Regions from separate parts of the Bacillus sp. AC266 genome, predicted to be linked through region 2. Evidence: riboswitches for the same ligand, from Rfam matches in the RefSeq annotation. Region 2 holds a riboswitch; the other holds the start of a gene.
What was found. A riboswitch is a leader RNA that binds a small molecule or an ion and turns the genes downstream of it on or off. The one in region 2 is predicted to bind cyclic di-AMP.

Region 1 (12,674 bases), on a different contig from region 2:
GGAACAACTATGATTTCAACTGATATAATTTCTTCAAAATTACCTTTTTAAAAAAACAAGCAAGTTATTGGGTTGGAAGCAAGGGATGGGGAAATTCTTGCATATTTTCATAGTGAAGTTGAAAACTATGATTGGGCTATTTATGACTCAAATTATAATTGTGTAGGTATGTTTAAAGAAAATATGATACAAGGATTTGGAATGGTACGTGGTTCTTTAATGAATGAAAAAGAGATAAAACTTTCTGAAGTAGAAGTTGAATTTGATTTTTTCGAAACTTCTTTTCGTACAATGGATAATCGGATATTAATAAACTGTAAAAGAGGATATATGCCTTTGGAATGGAGCGAAAGATTCGGATTAAATGTACCTATTATTAAATTAGGTAATAATGTTTCTAATGCTGAAAAGATATTTGGTTTAGGGGTTCTTTTCTACATTTTAGAAACAATTAAAGTAAGAAAAAGTAGGGTTTTTAATGATTAGGATTAAAAATTTGTGTTATGAAATTTTTTGAATGCGTTATTGGGATAGGGGGATATTCATGAGGAATATACAAGTTAGACCGGAAGAATTGAGGAGAATTGCAAAGAATTTTAAATATGCTAGTAATATTTCTTCGGAGTATAATTTCTTTTTGAATCATGAAGATATCTCTAGTGTGTTACATCTTGGTTTTATTAATGAAACAGAATTAGAGTTTCAAAAATTATTTAAAAAAGAAATTGAAGAAAAGCAGTGATCCTTTTAAGGTGTTGGTGTTTTTGAAATAGTTAAAGAATGAATCTTAATTCATATACATAAAAAAGGAGGATTTCTATGAAATCATTACGTTTATTTATGATTCTCACTCTTGTCGTATTGTTAAGCGCGTGCAATACAGCAACACAAGTTACAAAGGTTCAAAAAAATGGCGAAACGACTTTAAAAATTGGTTCCCTGCAAGGGTATTACGATGTGCAAACGCTTAAAGCTGAAAAAGGAAATGTGGAAATTCCTTATGAAGCAGCCGTTGAAGAAGGTACGATTTTATTGCAAGTTACAAAAGATGATAAGGTTATTTATGAAGAAGAAGTCACTTCTCAAAAGGAAGGTTTGCTTTCTTTTGAAGCGCCAAAATCCGGATCATATGATTTAATTGTACGCGTGAAGGGTGAAAAAGAGAAAGCAAAAGAAATTCAAATACATACTAAGCTATGAAAAAACGGCAAGTGGAGTGCACCCGCTTGCCGTTTCCATTTTCAGTTGATTCTGTTACAACATATGTTTATGAAGTGATCCGCTGAGTCCTGATGTTTATTCCGCCGAAATTCCTGATGAAGTTAAAATAAGAGATGAACAAAAGAATGTGTTACAAACTTGGCATGTTAGTAACGAAATTGATAACTCTCTTTTACATGATAAAAAGACTGGGTTTGATACATTTGTATTTGAAAGAGATGTAGATGGTAAAAAGCAAGTAGTAGCACTCAGGGGGACATAAGGTGATGATCTTTTTGGAGAAGGTGTCCCAGACCTTACTACAGATATTGATTATATATGGGGGTAAATAAGTTGAAAAACATTGAAGTTCTAAATAAATACATTGAAGGGTTTTCTGATGATCTCCCTACGTGGTTAAAGCATCTAATCGAGGCAGAGGAGATACATCAAAACTATGAGAATGTACAAGTACTTGGTGAATTAAAAACAGATGCGGTGTTGTACTATGTACACCGTACGCTGCAAGTGTTAGATGGATTGTCTTTAGATGAAGAAGCGTATCGCATTATTGAAAAAGTACTAACGTATAGTGAGCTTGCAAAGGTAGGCTCTTTAAAACAGCGAGAGAAATGGAAGAAGAACGGAATCAATCTATTGGTACATAACGAGGGTTCTGCTGATATCTTTAGTGATATTCAGTTTATCGAACATATAGAGACAAACTTAAACTCTACTGAGTATTTGTTTGTTCGAGATTTAATTAGAACACATGGATTAATCGGGCAGTATATCCGCGGAGAGGCTCGTTTGAACTCTCATATTGATTTAATTGACACATATAAAGAAGAATACGGAGACGTTAGGTTAAAGGAGATTCTATACTATCTTAATCAATGTATTATTGAAGGTGTATCAAAATCTTTGTGGAGCGAAGTAAAGAACGATGTGAAGATTACAATTGATGGGCTATTTGATGGTTATGTGGAGCCATTTACTTCTCGTGTACATAGACTCACGCCAAAACATAAGGAGTCAGTATTTGAAAAAGATATAATTATGGGGAGCGAGAAGAGAGACGTTCAAACATTTTTATCTGATAAGGATTTGTGGTATGTAGAACCGTCTATGCATGCCCTTAGCTTCGAGGATATTTGGACAGTTTTTGTTATGTTAAAGAACGAGATAGGCACTAGAAAGGTTCAGCATATCCATTTCGAGAAATTGATGCAGCAGTTGCACTATGATTTCAAAGGCGAGAAGAAGGACAACGTGTATCGTAAGCGGGTTATTGAGAAGTATCTACGGGAGTACCGTGAGAACGAGAAGCCGAATACAACACATGTTTCTTTTGAGGTTAAAGTCGATGAAGATATGAAGACTGCGTATGTGTCGTTTCAGTTTTCTGCTGTAGGTGAAGCGTTAATCATCTTCTGTGTAGAGGCAGAAAAGATAGATATGATGCATGCTCGGGCAAATGTACTGCTCTTTGATTTCTTCGGGTTACGAAAGGATGCATATGATAGATTCCATAACGAAGAAGTGTATTTGGAGCATATGAATAGTTCGGCTGATGATAAACGAATTATTCTTGATTATATAAAGGGAGATACGATTGTAGATGTCGGATCCGGTGGTGGTGTTATGCTAGACATGATTGAAGAAGAGACCGAGGATAAACGAATCTACGGTATCGATATTTCCGAAAATGTGATTGATACGTTGAAAAAGAAGAAACAGGACGAAAGTCGTTCTTGGGACGTCATTAAAGGGGATGCTATCAACTTAGGTAGCTCGTTTGATAAAGAATCGGTTGATACGATTGTGTATTCTTCTATCCTTCATGAGCTGTTCTCTTATATTGAGTATGAAGGTAAGAAATTCAATCATGAAGTAATCAAAAAGGGGTTACAGAGTGCTTACGAGGTGATAAAGCCAGGAGGTCGTATTATCATTCGTGATGGCATCATGACTGAAGATAAAATGTTAATGCGTGTGATTCATTTTAAAGATGCAGGTGGAATGAAGTTCTTAGAGCAGTATGTCCGTGAATTTAAGGGGCGTATAATCCAGTATGAGGTACTTGCAGACAATACAGTCAAAATGCCTGTTAACGATGCGATGGAGTTCTTATATACGTATACATGGGGTGAGGATTCCTTCGTTCACGAGGTGCAAGAGCAGTTTGGAATCTTTACGCCAAACGACTATCAGGATTTCGTAAAGGGTATCTTTGGAGATAAAGTAAACATCGTTCAAGCTATGAACTATTTACAGGATGGATATACACAACATCTTAGCGAGAAAATCGATTTTAAAGATGAGTCTGGGAATGCGGTTGTGCTACCGGATAGTACGTTCTTTATGGTTTTAGAAAAGAGGTAATGGTATTGAAAACTTATAAAAAGTTTAGTTTGTGGGTTTCGATATGTTTGTGGAGGATCTCGTTCTAAAGCATATGCAATGACGGGAGATTACATGGAAAGCGAACCTTTCTGTGTATACATTCCAAAAGCATTGCGAAAACAGAAAAAGAACGTAAAAAAGGGACATGAGTAAGAATATGCTCATGCCCTTTGTTTAGATTATATAATTTATTGTACTTCGCATCAGTCGTATGATGATCTAAGAAATGAAAAACGCTCGGTTTCCCATCTTTCGTTAAAAATCCACTATCTTGATTCATTATGCTGAAACGAGTTTTTACGTATAATTTCTATTAAACTCATTTTAATAAAGAATAATAATTCGTATCATATGGGATATCATCTTGATACATATAATTTTTTAGAACGCCTTCTTTTTCAAATCCTAATTTTAATAGCACTTTATTGGAAGCTTCATTTTCAAGAAAGACAATTGCTCCGATCCGTTTTAAATGAAGTGTGTGGAAACCGTATGATATAACTTCAGAAACCGCTTCAGTCGCATATCCATTTCCCCAGTGTTCAGGCAAAAAGGCATAACTTATATTTGCTCGTTTATGTTCGGAAGACCAATCATGAAAACCAATTGTTCCAATGAGCCCTTTCTTGTCTTTTAATTCGATTCCCCATTTAATGCCGCTTCTTGCGTTGTAACCCAACTTAAAATTAGTAAGGATTTGCTTTACTTGATCCAAGTTTTGCAATGGTTTTTGGCCATAATGGCGCAGGACATCAGTATTAGAAAAGCATTGTAGTATACTCGGTGCATCTTCTTCGGTAAGTTCTCGTAAAATGAGTCGGTTGGTTTTTAATATAGGAAACATATTTTCACTCCATTTCTTATGAAACTAGAATGTATTTGTTATTATATAATTTAATCTGAAAATAAAGATTATTCAAGAGGTAAGGATGATTTTGAATCTATGGCTGTTAATCATATTGATTTACGACTAGATGAATCGGGGGTATTTTTGTTTCTTGCCCAAGTCGGTAACTCAGGAAGTTCAAGTGAACCACATTTACATATCCATCATCAAAGGCAGGATCCATCCAAGGTGAGTATGTTTTTCACGGAAGGCTTGCCACTTTATTTTCGAACTGAAAAAGGTGCGATAATGCCGGAAAGAGGGACATACATAAGTGGTAAGTAGAAGGAAATCATTTCATACAAAAAGGGTATTCCAAATCAAATTTGGAATACCCTTCTTCATTACCCTACAAATGTTTGATACAGTAAGAAAATATTTAAAACGATAATAAGTGCAGCGATTAACCACGCGATAAATGTTGTAATGCGATGGTTGACGAGTGCGCCCATAATCTTCTTATTACTTGTAAACATAATAAGTGGTACTAATGCAAAGGCAATACCGAAAGATAAGACAACTTGACTCATAACGAGAGCGTAAGTTGGATTTACACCTAAAGCGATAATAACGAGAGGCGGAATCATTGTTATAAATCGGCGTAAGTATAACGGAATATGCATTCGAATGAATCCTTGCATAATAATATCACCAGACATCGTACCAACAGAAGAACTAGATAAACCTGCTGATAAAAGTCCAATCCCAAATAATGCAGCCGATACAGGACCGACTAAATTACTGAACTGGTTAAAAGCAACATCAAGGTCTTCAACGTGCAAGCCGTTTTTAAAGAATAGTGCAGCTGCTACAATTAACATACTTGCATTAATTGCTCCAGCGATAACCATTGCAATAATAATATCGATGAATTCGAAGCGGAAAATCTTTTTCTTTTGTTCATCATTTGTTCCGACTACACGGCGCTGCGTTAAGGCCGAATGTAAATATATCGCGTGCGGCATTACTGTCGCACCTAAAATTCCAGCTGCTAAAAGGATGCTATCTACACCTTGGAATTTTGGAGTGAAAAGTCCTGAGAGTAGAGGGTTTAATTCCGGTTTTGCGTAAAAGACTTGGATACCAAAAGCGATAACAACGATAAAAATCATACCTGTTATGATAGCTTCTAATGGACGAAAGCCTCTGCGTTGAAATTCAAGAATAATAAATGATCCAACTGCTGTAATTAAAGCAGCTGGTAACATCGGAATTCCAAATAGTAAGTATAAGCCAAGTGCTGCCCCGATAAATTCAGCTAAATCTGTAGCCATAATAACGAGTTCCCCTTGTATCCATAAACCGATGGAAACTGGTTTGGGGAAGTTTTCGCGAGCTACTTCAGGAAGATTTCTCCCAGTAGCGATTCCTAATTTAGCTGATAAAGTTTGAATTAATACAGCCATTAAATTAGAAGCGAGTATTACCCAAAGCAATAAATACCCATATTGTGATCCAGCTGCGATATTTGTAGCGAAGTTCCCAGGATCAATATAAGCAACTGATGCGATAAAAGCAGGTCCTAAGAATGGTAACAGTCTTTTAAAGCCTTTTGTTTGTCCACTTAACGCTAAATGGGCTGATTGAACTGTTGTACTTTGAGAAGGGACTTGTTCATTTTTTGTTATATCTTTATTCATAGTAGTATTCCCCTTTGAAATCTTAACTTGATTAAAGTTTCACTTTATTCTTACTCGTTATTTCAATACGTTTAGATATATGATGTGGCAATTTCATTTGAACATAAAAGTTTCCTTAATGCAAATTATATGACTGTATGCAATGAATGGTGTGACGATGCAAAAAAAATTGGGAGTTTATGGTTGCTGACTAAGGGAGAAGATAATAAATTATAGGGTTGTTTTTGAAATTTATGTGAACATACAGCCTATATTACAGCATATTAATTGATGGAAATGAAATTGTATGATATATAATATATTGGGATTACAACCTAACCGTAGTGTTTTGTTCTGTAATCTTGTTTTTATTTCTGTTAACTTATAGAAAAAATTGTAAATAGAAGAAAATAGGCTAAGTACAATTTAGTATGTATTTTCTTATTATATATGTTTTGATATGAACGTTAACTTATACATGATTTTAAAATTTAGATAGGTGGTAGAAATACATTGGCAACTACAAAACCATATAGAGTATTACTGTATTACATGTACACAACAATTGAAAATCCAGAAGAATTTGCTGAACAGCATTTAGAATTTTGTAAATCACTTGAGTTAAAAGGAAGAATTCTTGTAGCGACAGAAGGAATTAACGGAACTTGTTCTGGAACTGTTGAACAAACAGAAAAATACGTGGAAGCGATGAATAATGATCCACGTTTTGCTGGAATCGTATTTAAAATTGATGAGGCAGATGAACATGCATTCAAGAAAATGCACGTACGTCCTCGTTCAGAGTTAGTTACACTTCGTCTAGAAGACGACATTAACCCGAAAGAAATTACTGGGAAGTATTTAGAACCAAAAGATTTTTATGAGGCAATGAAACAAGAAGATACAGTTATTATTGATGCACGAAATGATTATGAATTTGATTTAGGACACTTCAAAGGTGCGATTAAACCAGATATTGAATCATTCCGTGAATTACCAGATTGGATTAGAGAAAATAAAGAAACACTTGAAGGTAAAAAGATTTTAACGTACTGTACAGGGGGAATTCGTTGTGAGAAATTCTCAGGTTGGTTAGTTCGTGAAGGTTATGAAGATGTAAGCCAGCTTCATGGCGGAATTGTAACGTACGGAAAAGATCCAGAAGTACAAGGTGAACTTTGGGATGGTCAATGTTACGTATTTGATGAGCGTATCGCTGTACCAGTAAACCAAAAAGAACATGTTATCGTTGGTAAAGATCACTTTACAGGTGAACCTTGTGAGCGCTATGTAAACTGTGCAAACCCTGAATGTAACAAGAAAATTTTATGTTCTGAAGAAAGTGAAGCAAAACATTTACGTGCATGTTCTCATGAATGTCGTGTACACCCACGTAATCGTTATATCGTGCAACACGAATTAACAGAAGAGCAAGTAGCTGCTACATTAGAAAAAATCGAAGCAGGTAAGTAAGCAAAATTAGCTTAATAAAAAAACAGATGGTAGCATCGTGCTGCCATCTGTTTTTTAGTTACTTTGTACTATCCTTCTCTTTCACAGCAGATAATACAGTTTGTTTTACCCATGCTTTTCTTCGTTTATGTTGTACACTCCATTGGTATAAACTTTGTATACCTAAAATAAGTGAAATGACTATACCACTAATCGCTATTAATAGAGCAAAAAATTCAAAAGGCGATGATATTTTGTTTGAATCGGTGTTTCTTAAAAGATCAATCATAGTAAACCCTAACATTTGGCCTACAACAGAGTAGAGCGTTAAAATTAATAATAAGAGGCTATCTTTTTTTGAAGCAACATTTTCTTGATATTTAAATAAACTATCGAGATTTTGTTTCGCGTTCGTGTACAGTACTTCAATGTTAAAAAGTTTTCTTAGACGAAAGAAAATATCTTCACTTTGTGATTGGGATACTAATTCTAAAGAAAAATAATTAGCTGTAAACGAATTTATTGAATAAATTAATTTCTCTATCTCATTTGTATCTTGTTCAATATTTAGTTCAGCATAAGCGTTTGCCATCTTTAATAAAACAACTTTATGAAATAAATTTAATAATAAAGCGTAATAAAACTCCCCGTACATTTGACTAGCAAGTTTAGTGACTGCTTGTTCACCTTCATTTGTAATACATGTGAAAATATGTTCTTCCATAATAAAGTAACGGTTAGGAGCCCATCTTTGATAAGAATGTTTTGTTAAATAATCGTGAATATAAGGAACATTATTTGCACTAATATATGGCTTACCATCATCTGATAATCCGGAAAGACTGGAAGTTCGATATACATCGATTATATGAAGGTCTGACTCTTTGTTTATGGATAATAGAGTTTGTACATACATTCGCTGGTCTTCAAAGAAAGGGAATGTTTGAAAATAAGAACTCCGCAATCTCTTGTTCTCAAAGAAGTCTGTTAAACCATGAAATAAATCACCGAATATAAGTTTTTCTACTTGTGAATATTTTTTTCCATCACATTCAATACAAATAGTCTCAGTCGTATCACTTTTAGTTTCAAGTACACGGAAGCGAGCCGCGAATTCAATTGCTTCTGATAATGTCATGTTAGGAGCGGTTTTTATTTCTGTCCGAATTGTTAAGAACCCAAGCTCATAAGGACAAAGTGTTACATCAATAGAATGTATCTTGAATGGAACGGAAATAAGGTTAGTTGTTAAATGTCCATTTAAATTAAGGTCTTTAGAATAGCGCTGTAATCCTTTTTGATGTTCTGAATGAGGAAAGAGAATTTTATTTGTAAAGGAAAGATAGTATGCTTCCATATTTTGATGTGAAACTTGAAATTTCCCGTAATATGTATTTTCATCTTCAAGATGATCGAGTCGAAAAGGTCGAAAATCATTTTTTTGTAAGAAAGGGAACATATTTTGTTCATATCCAGTTTTAAACGAAAACGGGAATATAAATTGAAATATAGCTGTTGTTACATCTTTTTCCTCGATTGTTTGTATTGCCTCCATTTACATTGTTTCCTTTCCGTATAAGCTATAGAAACAACATGCCCAATTTTTCTTGAAAATAACCTCTCTTGTTCATTAGATTAAGAATGAAAATTCAGCTTATTTAACAAGGGACATGTATAATGTTATGTATACTAAAATTAGTATAATTGTGTTAGAAAAAGGGGGATGTTGTATGCGTATTTTAGTATTAGGAGCTGGGGGCGTTGGCGGATTTTTCGGTGGCCGATTAGTAGAAAAGGGAGAAGATGTTACATTTCTCGTTCGCAGCAAAAGAAAACAGCAATTAGAAGAAAAAGGCCTTGTTATTCGTAGTGTTAATGGAGATTTTTCATTTCAACCGAAATTGGTAACGAAAGAAGATAGAACGACTCCATTTGATGTGATTTTATTTTCAACAAAAGCGTATCATTTACACGAGGCGACCATAGATTTAAAGCCGTTTGTAGGTAAAAATACTGTAATAATCCCATTGTTAAATGGTATCGCTCATTTATCACTATTACAAAAGGAATTCGGTGAAGAAAAAGTAATTGGCGGTCTATGCTTTATAGAGACGACATTAAACGATCAGGGAGAAATTGTACAAACGAGTGCTGCCAACAGACTTGTATTTGGAGAAATTAAGTCTCAAGATTCAGAGAGAATCAATCATATTTCCAAAGCATTTGCGGGTACGAAATCTAGTTTTGTTTTAAGTGAAAATATTACGCAAGATATGTGGCATAAATATTTATTTATTACTGTAATGTCAGGTGTGACAACATTAATGCGTGCACCAATAGGACCGATTCGCGAAAGCGAAGGTGGACGCGATTTTATCCAAAACTTATTTGAAGAATCTGTGCAAATCATGAGGGCATTAGGAGCTCCGGTAAAGGAAAACATTGCCCAGGAACATATGAAAACAATTGATAAAATTTCGTATGATATGAAGTCATCGATGCAACGGGATATGGAAAAAGGTTCGCTCATTGAAGGGAAGCATTTACAAGGATACTTATTGAAATTAGCAGAGGAAATGTCTATAGATGTGCCTTTATTAAGTGTTGTGTATCAAAATTTAAAGGTATATGAAAAAATGATTTTTACTAAAGAAATGGTATGAAAAAGAGTAAAGGATAGCAAAATATAAATGTTGCTATCCTTTTTTTATTTCTTTTTGACAATTTATTCGTTTCTTTTCGGTTTATCTGTCGTATTTCGTTCTCTTTCACGTTTACCATATAGCTGATTAATTTCATTTGCTACTGCATCTAAATATGAATCGGAAAAAAGTGGCTTCTTTTCTTTAGACATACGGGTCTCCTTTGTGGATTTTTAGTATTCATTATGTATATTTTTCGGTGGATTATGCGCAATCATTTTAATTTTTTTCTTTTTTAAAATTTTTGTTTACTTTTTGAAAATAAAGGAGTATTATAATCCACAGTTTCAATTTTCTAAATCGCTGAAGCCGCATGGTGCGGGGGACCCGTTCTTATGGATTAGTACTTAATCCAATGGGGTGAATCCTTGAAAAAGGTAGGGCTACTCATAGGCCCGAATCCGACAGCTAACCTCGTAAGCGTTATATTGAGAAGGAAGGTGGAGCTTGTGCGACAAAAAAAATAATGTCTACAAGTCTATTTCATTATGGCTTGTAGACATTTTTTGTTTTCTGAAGAAATAGTTTATCCGCTGTAATTAGCAGAAAAATTCGTGCAAAATTATTGGAGAGTGGACAGCGTTGGTTTCATCTATCAAAAGGTTTTTAATTGGAAGGCCGTTAAAATCAACAGAGTTAGGAGAGCAAAAGCTTAATAAAACGAAGGCGCTAGCAATTTTATCTTCTGACGCATTGTCATCGGTTGCATACGGACCAGAGCAAATATTAATTGCTTTAGCAGGTCTTGGAGCGGTAGCTTATTGGTATTCCATTCCGATTGCAATTGGGGTATTAGTATTATTGACAGCTCTTATTTTATCTTATCGACAAATTATTTTTGCTTATCCTCATGGTGGGGGTGCATACGTAGTATCAAAAGAAAATTTAGGGATGAATCCGGGATTAATAGCTGGAGGATCTTTATTAGTCGATTATATTTTAACGGTTGCAGTAAGTGTATCTGCAGGTACAGATGCGCTCACATCAGCTTTCCCTAGCTTACATGCACATAATGTAATCATTGCGATTATATTTGTCATATTGATTACCATCTTAAATTTAAGAGGCGTAACGGAATCAGCTTCCGTTTTAGCATATCCGGTTTATTTATTCGTTGTAGCATTATTTATATTAATTGGTGTAGGAATATATAATATTTTGACTGGTCACGTTTCACCCACGCTGCATTCGCCAATTGGAACACCAGTTGCGGGAATTAGTTTGTTCTTACTGTTACGAGCATTTGCTTCAGGAAGCTCTGCTTTAACGGGTGTTGAGGCGATATCTAACGCAATTCCAAACTTTAAAGATCCTGCACCTAACAATGCAGCAAAAACATTGCTTGCAATGGGTGCATTACTTGCAGTTTTATTTTCTGGAATTGTCTTTTTAGCTTATTATTACGGAATTAACCCAAGTAAGGAAGTAACAGTCGTTTCACAAATTGCTGAACAAACTTTTGGACGTAATTTCATGTACTATTTCATACAAGGTACAACAGCTTTAATATTAATTCTTGCGGCTAACACAGGTTATTCTGCATTTCCGCTATTAGCAGTTAACCTTGCAAAAGATAAATTTATACCGAGAATGTTTACGATTAGAGGAGACCGCCTAGGTTATTCAAACGGTATTATTATACTTGGGATTTCTTCGATTATTTTAATTGTAGCTTTTCAGGGAAAAACAGAACACTTGATTCCGCTATATGCAGTAGGGGTATTTATTCCGTTTACACTTTCTCAAACTGGAATGGTACTAAAATGGCTTCGTGAAAAGCCTGAAGGATGGGCTTTAAGATTAACGGTCAATTTAATTGGTGCAGTCATTAGTTTTATCGTTATGAGCATGTTCTTTTTAACTAAGTTCGCACAAGTTTGGTCAATCCTTATTTTCTTACCTTTCATTATCTTCTTGTTCCATCGAATTAAGAAGCATTATGATGCAGTGGGCGATCAATTAAGTTTAAAAACTTGTGAACCACTTGTTCCGATTGAAGGGAATGTAATTGTCGTTCCTGTAGCAGGTATGACTCATGTAGTAGAAAATTCACTGAACTATGCTAAAGCTCTTTCTGCAGATCAAGTTATCGCTGTGTATGTTGCTTTTGACAGAGAAGAGGAAAAGAAATTTGAAGAGAGATGGGAGAAGTGGCAACCTGAAGTAAGGCTTGTTACATTACATTCTCATTATAGAAGCATTATTCAGCCGCTTACAAAATTTATTGACACAGTGCAATATAAAGCGAGTGAATCAAATTACCGAGTTACGGTCGTTATACCACAGTTTATTCCGAAAAAAGGTTGGCATAACATTCTTCATAATCAGTCTAGTTTACTCATTCGTGCGTATTTACTCTATAAAAGAAATGTTGTTATTACGACAGTACCGTATCATTTGAAAAAGTAA
Region 2 (12,674 bases):
CATCGGTCTGATTAGTATAGGAGAATATCAATCTATGTTTGAGTTCTTTTATGCTAAGGAGGATGAGGTACATGGAACTAACACTTATTTGTGTTGGAGAAAAAAACAAGGTAAAGAGTTTAAGAGAGCTAGTAGCATTTCAGCATGAGTTAATTATTTTTACAGCCAATGAAGAGATAGCGGATGAAGTTAGAGAGTATGGGTTTGAATCAGCTTATAGCTGTAATAAGGAGAAGGATTTTACTAGTATTTGCACACGTATTAAGAAGGTGATTTTACTAGGGGATGAGCTTCCGATAGTTAGTTTCTTCACAGAACACATTCGTTTTTCTTTTCAAGCGCCTATTACTGTTGTTACAAAGAATAAACGCTATCCGGCCAGGCTCTATGAAACAATTGGAGCTAAATTTGTAGTGTTTACGAACCGTGATAATATTTCTTTTTTATTTTTTGAATAGGGCGGGGGAAATGAAGATGAAAGTGTTGTTACTAGGAGATATAGCGAATCGTTGGGCGATATCGGTAGAGAGAGTTCACGAATTGGTAGTGCTCGATCCTCTTTTTCCAGGTCCATATATTATATTACCATCAAAAGATGTTTTGTATTTAGAGGCGGATATTACCGAATATGAGCAGTTACATGCGGAATTATCACAAGTTTATATTCGAGGGAGAAATTTGCGTGCTTTTTTGCGTGGAGAATAAAGGTTGAATGAAAAAAGAGCGAATGCTGAGTGCAACAAGCTATGCACTTCATGTAATTCGCTCTTTTTATTTCGTATTTAAAAGATCATTTCTGTGAAAAAGAAAGGAAAGACGAGAAAACAGATGAAAAAATATTAATAACAACTAATGTAAACGCTTAAATAGATGGATATTTTCTTATTTTCAGTAATTTACCCCTTTACAAGTTAAATTTAGAGGAGTATATTTACTCTCATAAATCATTCATAAAATTTCCAAAAAAAACCTAAAATCGCTGAGTTCCAGAAATGGAGCGGGGGAACCAATTTTGTGCATTGTCACTTGGGGTGAATCTTTCAATTTTGAAAGTAGGGCTACTCTTTAGGCCCGAATCCGACAGCTAACCTCGTAAGCGTTTAGAGAGGAGGTTTACTTTGTGTTGTTCGTTTCGAACACTAAGTAGAGCTTAGTGTTCTTTTTTTGATAACTAGATGGTAAATTTTAACAAAAGCGAGGGGTAGTTATGTTAGATGTTGTAATGATCGGTATTTTTGTTGGGTTAGTCGCATCGATGGCAAGTCTTGCAAGTTGGTCAGATAAAGTTGTGAAAGAAGGGAAGCAATCATGATGATTGTCTTATCGGTTATTGTTGCAGCGATTACGGTGTACTTAGTGTACGCATTATTAAATCCAGAAAAGTTTTAATTAGGGGGAATCATTCATTATGATTTGGGTTGCAGTCGTTATTACAATGCTCTTGTTTATTCTAGTAGCAAAGCCAACGGGGATTTATTTAGAAAAAGCTTTTCAAGGTAGCAAAACGCTAGATAAAGTATTCGGGCCTTTTGAAAAACTTATTTTTAAAATTACGGGTGTAAAAGAATACAATCAAACGTGGAAACAGTACGCATTATCACTCGTTTTACTAAACGGATTTATGATTGTTGTTGTATATTTCATTTTCAGATTACAAGGTGTGCTGCCGCTAAATCCAGCGCATATCGAGGGAATGGAGCCTACGCTTGCTTTTAATACAGCAATTAGTTTTATGGCTGATACAAATTTACAGCATTATAGCGGTGAAAATGGTTTGTCTTATTTATCACAATTAATCGGGATTACATTTTTAATGTTTGCAGCACCAGCAACGACGTTAGCGCTCGTTATGGCATTTATAAGAGGACTCGCTGGAAAAGAACTTGGTAACTTTTTCGTTGATTTTACGAGAGCTTTAACGAGAGTATTTCTTCCTATTGCGTTTGTTGCAGCGCTAATCTTTGTCGCACTTGGTGTACCACAAACGTTAGACGGGGCAGTTACAGCACAAACAATCGATGGGGCAAAGCAAAGTATATTACGTGGGCCTGTTGCATCATTCGTGTCCATTAAGGAACTCGGAAATAACGGCGGTGGATTTTTCGGAGCAAACTCTACACATCCCTTCGAAAATCCAGGGCAAATGAGTAATATTTTGCAAATGATGCTTATGATGTTATTGCCAACAGCACTTCCATTTACGTACGGACGAATGGTAGGAAATAAAAAACAAGGTCGTATCCTTTTCGTTTCACTATTCATGGTATTTTTACTAGGATTTATAACGATTACTACATCTGAATTACATGGGAATCCAGCGTTAAATGGAATGGGTATCGAACATGTACAAGGAAGTACAGAAGGAAAAGAAGTCCGATTTGGAACAGTATTTTCTTCCCTTTATGCGACAGTAACGACAGCTGCGGAAACGGGGGCCGTTAATACGATGCATGATACGTTAACACCAGTTGGTGGTCTAGTTCCACTCGTAAATATGATGTTAAATACAGTATACGGCGGTGTTGGAGCAGGTTTTGTGAACATTATTATGTATACAATTATTGCAGTCTTTATATCTGGTTTAATGGTTGGACGGACACCGGAGTTTTTAGGTAAGAAAATTGAAGGTAAGGAAATGAAATTGATTGCGGTAACGATTTTATTTCATCCATTGCTTATTTTAGGGTTTTCAGCATTAGCTCTTTCAACAAGCTTAGGAACGGATGCAATTTCTCATTCAGGTTTCCACGGTTTAACGCAAGTTGTATATGAGTACACATCGTCAGCTGCGAATAACGGATCTGGATTTGAAGGTTTAGCAGACAATACACCGTTTTGGAATATTACGACTGGTTTAGTTATGTTTTTAGGACGCTATTTCAGTTTAATTACGATGCTAGCTGTTGCAGCTTCACTGAAAGAGAAGACGGTAGTACCAGAAACAGTCGGGACATTCCGTACGGATAATGGTTTATTTGGAGGGATCTTTATCGGAACAATTGTAATTGTTGGTGCGTTAACATTCTTCCCGATGTTAGTACTTGGCCCAATTGCAGAATTTCTTACATTGAAGTAATGGAGGGTAAATGATGAGACCGGTAGTAGTAAAAGAAAAAAGAGTAAATGAATCACAAATACATGCTGTAGAAGATGAGGTTAGACAAGCAAAAACGATGGATCGTGATATCGTGACACATGCAATGAAACAATCCTTTGCGAAATTGAATCCGAAAGTAATGATAAAGAATCCGATTATGTTCGTTGTGGAAATTGGATTTATCATTACGTTAATTTTATCCTTTCTTCCAAGTAGTTCTAGTAGTGTACCAGGGTGGTTTAATATAACAGTTTCTCTCATTCTATTATTTACAGTTTTATTTGCTAACTTTGCAGAAGCTTTAGCTGAAGGGCGTGGTAAAGCGCAAGCCGATTCTTTAAAACAATCGAAGAAAGATGTGTTTGCAAATGTTGTAAAAGAAAATGGAGATATTGTTCAAGTTTCAGCAACTGATCTGAGAAAAGGTGACGTTGTTATTGTAAAACAAGGAGAAATGATTCCAAATGATGGTGAAGTGATTAAAGGTTTAGCGTCTGTCGATGAATCTGCAATTACAGGGGAATCAGCTCCTGTAATAAAAGAGGCGGGTGGCGATTTTTGTTCAGTGACAGGCGGTACGATGGTCGTAAGTGATGAGATTACGATTGTAATTACGAGTAATCCTGGCGAATCATTTATTGATAAAATGATTTCTTTAGTAGAAGGAGCTGCGCGTCAAAAAACGCCGAATGAAATTGCCTTAAATACAGTATTAACGAGTTTAACTCTAATTTTCTTAATCGTCGTTGTGACGTTGCCGATTTTTACAAACTATTTAGGGTTTCAAATTGATACAGCTGTACTTGTAGCATTGTTAGTTTGTTTAATTCCAACGACAATTGGTGGGTTATTATCAGCAATTGGTATTGCTGGGATGGACCGCGTAACAAAGTTTAATGTATTAGCGATGTCAGGGAAAGCAGTAGAAGCTGCGGGTGATATTAATACAATTATTTTAGATAAAACAGGTACGATTACTTTCGGGAACCGGATGGCACATACACTGCTACCAGTAGGAAATGAAACGATTGAGCAAGTAGGAAAATGGGCTGCGATTAGCTCACTTTTAGATGAAACACCAGAAGGTCGATCTGTTATAGAATATGTACAAACGAAATCTATATCATATAATAGAGAAATTGCAGAACAAGGTGAATTTGTTCCATTTAAAGCAGAAACAAGAATGAGCGGTGTTGATTTACAGGATGGAACGAAAGTGAGAAAAGGTGCTGTCGGTGCCGTTATTGAATGGGTTCAATCACAAGGCGGAACGATTCCGAAAGATGTGAATCAAAAAGCAGATTTAATTTCAAAAGAAGGCGGAACACCACTTTTAGTTGCAGTGGATGATCGTATTTACGGTTTAATTTATTTAAAGGATACAGTAAAACCTGGTATGCGTGAGCGTTTTGAACAATTGCGCCAAATGGGGATTAAAACGGTTATGTGTACAGGGGATAACCCATTAACAGCAGCAACAATTGCAAAAGAAGCAGGGGTAGATGAATTCGTTGCTGAGTGTAAACCAGAAGATAAAATTGCAGTTATTAAAGCAGAGCAAGATAAAGGGAAACTTGTAGCGATGACAGGTGATGGTACAAATGATGCTCCGGCATTAGCACAGGCTGACGTTGGATTAGCAATGAATAGTGGGACAACAGCTGCGAAAGAAGCAGCAAATATGATTGATTTAGATTCGAATCCAACGAAAATTATTGAGGTTGTAGGAATCGGTAAGCAATTGTTAATGACACGTGGTGCGTTAACGACGTTTAGTATTGCGAACGATATTGCAAAATACTTTGCAATCATTCCAGCAATGTTTACACTTGCGATTCCGCAAATGGAAGCATTAAACATTATGAAATTAACATCACCGCTTTCAGCAATCTTATCAGCATTAATATTTAATGCGGTTATTATTCCGTTACTTATTCCGCTAGCGATGAAAGGTATCGCATATAAACCGATGAGTTCTAATGCATTGCTTAGCAGAAACTTACTCATTTATGGGCTTGGCGGAGTGATCGTTCCATTCATTGGAATTAAAGTAATTGATATGATTGTCGGCTTGTTCATATAAGGAAGAGGGGAAAAAAGATGGCGGAAAAACAAAGTATACTTTCACCAATTATTCGTATTACTTTTACGTTCTTAGTCTTGTGCGGCCTTGTATACCCGCTTATTGTAACTGGTATTGCTCAAGCGGTAATGAAGGATAATGCGGATGGAAGTCTTATATATAATGAAAAGGATGAAGTAGTTGGTTCAAAACTAATCGGTCAAAATTTCACAGATCCACGTTATTTTCATGGACGTGTCTCTAGTATAGAATATAAAGCAGAAGCATCTGGCTCAAATAACTATGCACCGTCTAATCCAGATTTAGCAAAACGAGTTGAGAAAAGTATTGAAGACTGGAAGAAACAAAACCGGGCCGTTCCAGTTACAGAAGTACCGATAGATTTAGTGACGAATTCGGGTTCAGGGCTTGATCCTGACATTAGTCCAAAAGCGGCTTCTGTGCAGGTAGATCGCATCTCGAAATTAACGAATATTCCGAAAGAAAAGCTGAATCAACTGATTAAGGATCAAACGGAAGGTGCTGCACTCGGCTTGTTTGGAGAAGATCGCGTGAACGTCTTAAAGTTAAATTTAGAATTACAGAAATTAATGAAATAGTAACAGTGCTACCTCAATCTAACGGATTGAGGTAGCGTTGTTTCGAAAGAAAGGTTGTGAGTGTTTTGTATGCGGATGACTATAAACCGACGTTTCAAAGGCGAACACCAGAAGAGTATTTAGAATACATTCGTCAGCAAAATCGCGGAAAGTTAAAGCTATACGTAGGGGCTGCACCTGGAGTTGGGAAAAGTTATAAAATGCTATTTGATGCAAGAGAGATGAAAAAAGACGGTATTGATATTGTAGTTGGTTTAATTGAAACACACGGTAGAAAAGAGACGGAAGAAGCAATTGCTGATTTAGAAAAAGTTCCTTTAAAAGAAATAGATTATAAAGGGAAAGTATTTTATGAACTTGATGTAGAAGGAATTATAAAGCGGGCACCACAAATTGTTGTTGTGGATGAACTTGCGCATAGTAATATTCCCGGGTCGAAAAATAAGAAACGTTACATGGATGTGCAGGAATTGTTAGATGCCGGTATATCTGTATTATCAGCGTTTAATATTCAACATTTAGAAAGCGTTCATGATATTGTAGCTCAAATTACGAATGTCAAAGTACGAGAGCGTATTCCAGACTTTATTTTACAAAAAGCAAATGAAATTCAGCTTGTTGATGCAACACCTGAGGTACTCCGGAAGAGATTAATAGATGGAAAGATATATAAGGAAGAAAAAATAGAGCAAAGCTTACAAAACTTCTTTACGATAAATAATTTAGGGGCATTAAGAGAGTTATCACTTCGAGAAGTTGCAGATGATATGGATGAGAAAATTAGCCAAACAGTAATAGAACCGATCGGTGTGAAAGAAAAAATTCTCGTTTGTGTACAATACAGTTCAACAGCAGAGAAATTAATACGGAGAGGTTGGCGCATGGCTGATCGGCTAAATGCTGAATTGTATGTGTTAAACGTTGAAAGAGAAAATATAGATTCTATTTCAGCAGGCAAAAAGCAGACGATTGAAGAATGGAAATCGCTAACGAATCAATTTGATGCGAGCTTTGTATTAGAAGAAGCAAAGGGAAGAAAGCCCGCTGATGTTATTATTGAAGTTGCAAAAAGACTACAGGTGACACAAGTTTTACTCGGGCAATCGGCGAGAACACGGTGGGAAGAAATACGAAAAGGTTCTATTGTAAATGAAATTATGAGACAAACGAAGTATATTGATATTCATATCGTTGCTGATCAAAGAGCTTAAAATAGAGACCGGGTTGTTGAGGAGTCTCTATTTTTCTTTTTTTCAAGCCTTTTGAATATAATTTCTGAAAGAACTCATATATAATAGAAAAAGATACTTAACATAGTGAATAATTAAAGAGTCAATGTATATAAAGAGGAGAGAATAACATGCTTGAAAATACGGGGTTAGTATTAGAAGGCGGCGGTATGCGTGGTGTATATACGGGCGGGATATTAGAATATTTTATGGAACAAGATTTATATTTTCCATATGTAATTGGTGTATCAGCTGGTGCTTGTCATGCAGCGTCGTATCTTTCCAGACAAAGAAATAGAAATAAAACAGTAAATATTGATTACGCATCACATCCGCAGTATTTATCGTATAAAAACTTGTGGAAAAAACGTCAGCTATTTGATATGGAATTCATTTTTCATGAAATTCCAGAAAAGCATGTACCGTTTGATTTTGAAACATACTTTAATAGTCCAGAGCGTTTCCTTGTAGGAACAACTGATTGTGAAACAGGACAGTCTGTTTATTTTGAAAAAGAGGGAACGAATGATGATGCACTAAATTTATTGCAAGCATCTAGTTCATTACCTTTCATTGCACCGGCAGTAAACTACCGAGGTAAGCAATTGTTAGATGGCGGGATTTCAGATCCGATTCCAGTTCGTAAAGCACAGGAAGATGGATTTAAAAAATCAGTCGTTATTTTGACGAGAAATCATGGTTACGCGAAGAAAAAATCAAAATTTGGTTGGATTGCAGCAAAGGCTTATAAGAAGTATCCAAACCTTGTAAATACGATGCTAAATCGTTATGAAGTGTATAATGAAACACTTCACTACATTGAAAAAGAAGAGCAAGCGGGTAATTTATTTGTTATTCGCCCAGAAGTGCCGCTTCAAGTAGATCGTATGGAAAAGGATACGGCTAAATTACAAAGTTTATATGAGCAAGGCTATGAAGATGCAAAGAGACAATTTGCAGATTTGCAGACGTTTTTGCAAAAATAATAATTAGGCTGTGGAGAAGGAGTTCTCTGCAGCCTTTTTTATTTATGAAAAAATCCCTCTTTATGAGGGATTTTAATGTGGTAAGAAAACTAATTGATAAGCGAACAAAATCCCGAATAAATACACAAGTGGGTGAACAGCACGGAATTGTCCTTTTGCCACTTTCATAAGTGGGTATGAAATAAATCCAAGTGCAATACCTGTTGAGATACTTGATGTAAGTGGCATGCTTAAGATTACTAAAAATGCTGGGAATGCTTCATCGAATGTATCCCAATCGATGTGGCGAACTGAGCCCATCATAAGACTACCAACGATAATTAGTGATGGTGCTGTAATAGCTGAAACGCCAGAAACAGCGCTCACTAACGGTCCGAAGAATGCTGCTAATGCAAATAGAACAGCTACTGTAACAGTTGTTAAACCAGTACGACCACCAGCTGCAACACCAGCAGATGATTCAATGTAAGCTGTTGATGGTGTTGTTCCGAACATAGCTCCAATTGTTGCTGAGAATGAGTCAGATAGAAGAGCTCGTCCTGCTTTTGGAAGCTTTCCATCTTTCATAAATCCACCTTGTTGTGCAACGCCAAGTAGTGTACCTGTTGTATCAAATAGTGTAACAAGGAAGAATGAGAACACAACGCCGTATAATCCGTAGTTAATTACATCAGATACAGCAGTAATTGGATTTGAAACGATAATTCCTTCTGGTAATCCAGGCATCGATGTAACGCCGCTTGAGAATGTTAATTGACCTGTGAAGTAAGCGATAATACCAGTTAATAACATTCCGATAAATAGTGCCCCGTTTATATTTAAAGACATAAGGATAATTGTAATTCCAAGGCCAGCTAATGCTAGTAGAACTGGAGCAGAGTGAAGATCGCCAAGCCCAACTAAGTTTGCATCATTTTTTGTAACAATTCCCGTTAAGCGCAAACCGATAAAAGCAATAAAAAGACCGATACCAGCAGTAAGTGCATGTTTTAAGTTCTCAGGAATTACTTCCATTAATTTCGTACGGAAAGATGTGAATGATAACAAAATTAAAATCATACCTGCTACGAATACAGCAGAGAATGCAATTGCGAAAGTCATGCCTTCATGGGCTTTTACAACAGAATAAGAGAAGTAAGCATTTAATCCCATACCTGGTGCAATTGCGATTGGTAAATTAGTAAAGATCGCCATAAATAATGTTCCGACAACAGCAGCGATAATTGTAGCTGTAAATGCTTGTTCAAACGGAACACCTGCATCCCCAAGGATGACAGGGTTTACGACAATGATATATGCCATTGTTAAAAAGGTAATAATACCTGCCATAATTTCAGTTTTAATAGAAGTTTTATGTTTTGAAAGGTTAAACATATAAACATCCTTTCTTTTTACGAATAATTTTCACAACAGTTATATATAATATTCGTTTTTTAACTATTTTGCAATAGTTTTGCATAAAAACTTTAGAACAACTTATATTTTATGTCGTAAATTCGAATATTAATCGTAAAACTGTGTGTGAATTGCGGTTCTTTAATGTGTAAGTAGTTTTTTTTATTGTGCGCATTATAAGGGGAAAGGAGTTGAAGGAAGTTATGCCGCAGCAAAAAAACTTTTTAACAATGCCAGCACAACATCAAAATAAACAACCTGGTATTGAATCGTTAATGAATCCTCTTCCAAAGTTTGAAGATCCTAATTATAAAGGAAGTGAAAAGTTAAAAGGAAAGAATGTATTAATTACAGGAGGAGATAGCGGGATTGGAAAAGCTGTTTCCATCGCTTTTGCAAAAGAGGGAGCAAATATTGCGATTGCTTATTTAGATGAGGACGAAGATGCAACTGAGACGAAACAACTTGTGGAAAAAGAAGGCGTGAATTGTGTATTATTGCCGGGAGATTTGAGTAATGAACAACATTGTAAAGAGATTGTAGAAGAGACCGCCCAGCAGCTAGGGGGACTAAATGTTCTTGTGAATAACGTCGCACAGCAATATCCGCAGCAAGGACTAGAGTATATTACAGCGGAACAGCTAGAAAAAACGTTCCGTATTAATATTTTTTCTTATTTTCATGTTACAAAAGCAGCCCTCTCTCATTTAAAGCAAGGGGATGTAATTATAAACACGGCATCTATCGTTGCGTATGAAGGAAATGAAACGTTGATCGACTATTCTGCAACGAAAGGAGCGATTGTCGCTTTTACAAGATCGCTCTCTCAGTCGTTAGTACAAAAGGGAATTCGTGTAAATGGTGTTGCACCAGGCCCAATTTGGACACCGCTTATTCCATCCAGTTTTGATGAGAAAAAAGTATCACAGTTTGGGAGTAATGTTCCTATGCAAAGGCCTGGTCAGCCGTATGAATTAGCGCCTGCATATGTATATTTAGCGTCTAGTGATTCGGCATATGTGACGGGACAGATGATGCATGTAAATGGTGGAGTAATTGTGAATGGATAGTTTTCATTTATAAGAGCAAAGTAAAGTTAATTGTATTTATCCCGCTATTTGCGGGCAGTAAGACCCCTACCTAACAATTCGGTGAATACAAGGAAGTTAGGTGGGAGATAAATGTCCGTAAATGCTCGATTGGTGAAGGCTAATTCTCAGTGGGGATGGACAAAATCCCACGACGAGTAAAGTTTCACTTTATTATGATGTTAGTGCTAGGGAGGATTTAGATGAAGAAAGTATGGTTTATCGTAATCCTATTTTTCTGCCTGCCAGCTAGCGTTTTTGCTAATACAGATCATTTAATATTAGTTAACCTTACGACGAATCAGCTGTCTTTTTTTGAAGATGGAAACTATACTAAGACATTTCCGATAACGACAGGAAAAGACAGGACCCCGACGCCTGAGGGTAATTTTTGTATTATAACTAAATATAAAAATAAAGAATACCATCGTAAAAAAATAGCTGGGGGTGCTCCGAATAACCCTCTCGGTACGAGGTGGTTAGGTCTAGATAAAAAGGAATATGCAATTCATGGGACAAATCGGGAATGGACGATTGGAAGCAGGGAGTCGAATGGTTGTATTCGCATGCACGATCGGGACATACAATGGTTATACGACCGGGTACAATTACAGACGAAAGTAATTATTTCTCGTTTTCATACGAGTCCCGAATATGAAGCGTATAAGCTTGGTTATCGGGTTGTGAGTTGGAATGGTCGTAAAGTAGAAGAAGAACAAATTGGAATGCTTACGTTAGTAGATCGCGCCGATATATATTGGCAAGAACCAAATGGACAATTGACGAAAGTAAAAACGGTATTGCCAAATGAAAAATATACAGTGTATTCAAAACGAAAAGATGGAACCTATTATATAGGAAACAATTTGTATATTGTAGATGAAACAGGAGAAAAAATTCGTTATGAGCAATTACCTTATTCGATTTTAAGTAACATATATAAAAGGAAATATAATGTTCCATAATAGCTACCGTGTATAGGCGGTAGCTTATTTGTGATGAAGTTTAGTTGGTTTTAATGATTTCATACCAATCGCGCGCCTGTAAATAGTGAGATAAAAAAATTGAAACAGCAACTATTATGTTTTGCTGAATATAATACAGTACAGACTGGGGGGCGGTCACATTATGAAAAGTGAATTTGCATTTAAAATTTTCTTAATCACGACTTGTTTATTTATCGTGTATTTATATGCGTTACTCGTCTTCTCCTTTTATGTTCCATATATTGATTTAATATTGTTCGTTGGATTTATTTGGGCATTTGTTAAAGCGAGGGAAGGGGAGAAGAGTGTATATCGGCGCATTACTTTATGCGGGACGGTCCTTCTCGTTATTTTGTACTTTTTTATGATGCATGATGTTTGGAGAGGAATGTAAAAAAGCATACGACTAATCGTATGCTTTTACGTTTAATATTTCGGTTTAAATGTATGACAACACGTTTCTACACTCGTTGTTACAGAACTTTCAAGCGTCTCGTTTGTTAAAGTAGCGTTTGTATATGAACTGTTTTCAATTTGACCTGCCTCTTGTGCATCAGGTTGAACAACGATTGCACTTGCTTGACAAAGGTTACCTTGTCCCCAAAATGAGCAATTGGAAACAGAGCATTTCACTTCTGGCATAAAACCCCCTCCTCATACATTAGTGTGGGATTTTACGCCCATTTCATGTATAGAAGGAGTTTCCTTTTCTTATTATTTTTTCGTTTGCTCAAGCCACTCTTTTAATTTGTCCTCCGGTTGTTCGCCGCTAATACGGCTCACTTCTTTACCATCTTTAAAATGAATGATTGTTGGAGTTCCTTTAATTTTATATTCATCCCAAGGAGCATCTAATTTTTCAATATCCATAACTTTCATATCAACATTCAAGTCTTTAGCCATTGGTACTACGATAGGAGATAATTTTTGGCAATGAACGCAAGATGTTTGATAAAAGTATACTGTTTCTTCTTTTTTCTCTTTTAAATTCTTTTGGAGATCTGAAAGAGAGATTTTATTTGTGTAGTAGTCAGAACCATCTGTTTGACTAGTAGCATTATCAATTTTTTGGCTTGTTGAAGCATTTTTTTCTTCCATTTGTGTTACAGCGAAAATTGCTGCAAACAAGGCGATAATAATACCGCCAAATATAAGCATTTTTTTCATTCTTTCATCTCCTTATTTGTTTTTAATTACGATGAAGCTACAAA

Region 1: it holds a riboswitch for cyclic di-AMP, as region 2 does, so the genes downstream of both, AC0IXC_RS13690 (APC family permease) here and AC0IXC_RS21960 (SipW-dependent-type signal peptide-containing protein) in region 2, are expected to answer to the same signal.

The regions. Positions count from the first base shown of each region.
Region 1 covers NZ_CEEDEC010000003.1:98,136-110,809, reverse strand. Annotated here, with positions in the region: partial or broken gene AC0IXC_RS13750 (ABC transporter ATP-binding protein) at 1-486, shown strand, start outside; gene AC0IXC_RS13745 (hypothetical protein) at 518-742, shown strand; gene AC0IXC_RS13740 (BA_1872 family lipoprotein) at 820-1,200, shown strand; gene AC0IXC_RS13735 (class I SAM-dependent methyltransferase) at 1,540-3,585, shown strand; partial or broken gene AC0IXC_RS13730 (radical SAM/SPASM domain-containing protein) at 3,613-3,759, shown strand; gene AC0IXC_RS13725 (GNAT family N-acetyltransferase) at 3,926-4,450, opposite strand; partial or broken gene AC0IXC_RS13720 (M23 family peptidase) at 4,505-4,777, shown strand; gene AC0IXC_RS13715 (Nramp family divalent metal transporter) at 4,837-6,132, opposite strand; gene trhO (oxygen-dependent tRNA uridine(34) hydroxylase TrhO) at 6,625-7,584, shown strand; gene AC0IXC_RS13705 (hypothetical protein) at 7,643-9,118, opposite strand; gene panE (2-dehydropantoate 2-reductase) at 9,294-10,226, shown strand; gene AC0IXC_RS13695 (hypothetical protein) at 10,289-10,417, opposite strand; cyclic di-AMP (ydaO/yuaA leader) riboswitch at 10,557-10,703, shown strand; gene AC0IXC_RS13690 (APC family permease) at 10,848-12,674, shown strand.
Region 2 covers NZ_CEEDEC010000005.1:374,883-387,556, reverse strand. Annotated here, with positions in the region: gene AC0IXC_RS21970 (hypothetical protein) at 72-458, shown strand; gene AC0IXC_RS21965 (hypothetical protein) at 475-705, shown strand; cyclic di-AMP (ydaO/yuaA leader) riboswitch at 968-1,113, shown strand; gene AC0IXC_RS21960 (SipW-dependent-type signal peptide-containing protein) at 1,208-1,312, shown strand; gene kdpF (K(+)-transporting ATPase subunit F) at 1,309-1,389, shown strand; gene kdpA (potassium-transporting ATPase subunit KdpA) at 1,409-3,076, shown strand; gene kdpB (potassium-transporting ATPase subunit KdpB) at 3,090-5,180, shown strand; gene kdpC (K(+)-transporting ATPase subunit C) at 5,198-5,779, shown strand; gene kdpDN (KdpD-like non-kinase potassium sensor) at 5,836-6,990, shown strand; gene AC0IXC_RS21930 (patatin-like phospholipase family protein) at 7,140-7,994, shown strand; gene AC0IXC_RS21925 (NCS2 family permease) at 8,067-9,368, opposite strand; gene AC0IXC_RS21920 (SDR family oxidoreductase) at 9,593-10,459, shown strand; gene AC0IXC_RS21915 (L,D-transpeptidase) at 10,681-11,442, shown strand; gene AC0IXC_RS21910 (hypothetical protein) at 11,606-11,857, shown strand; gene AC0IXC_RS21905 (DUF1540 domain-containing protein) at 11,890-12,105, opposite strand; gene AC0IXC_RS21900 (thioredoxin family protein) at 12,178-12,630, opposite strand; gene AC0IXC_RS21895 (disulfide formation protein C) at 12,643-12,674, opposite strand, start outside.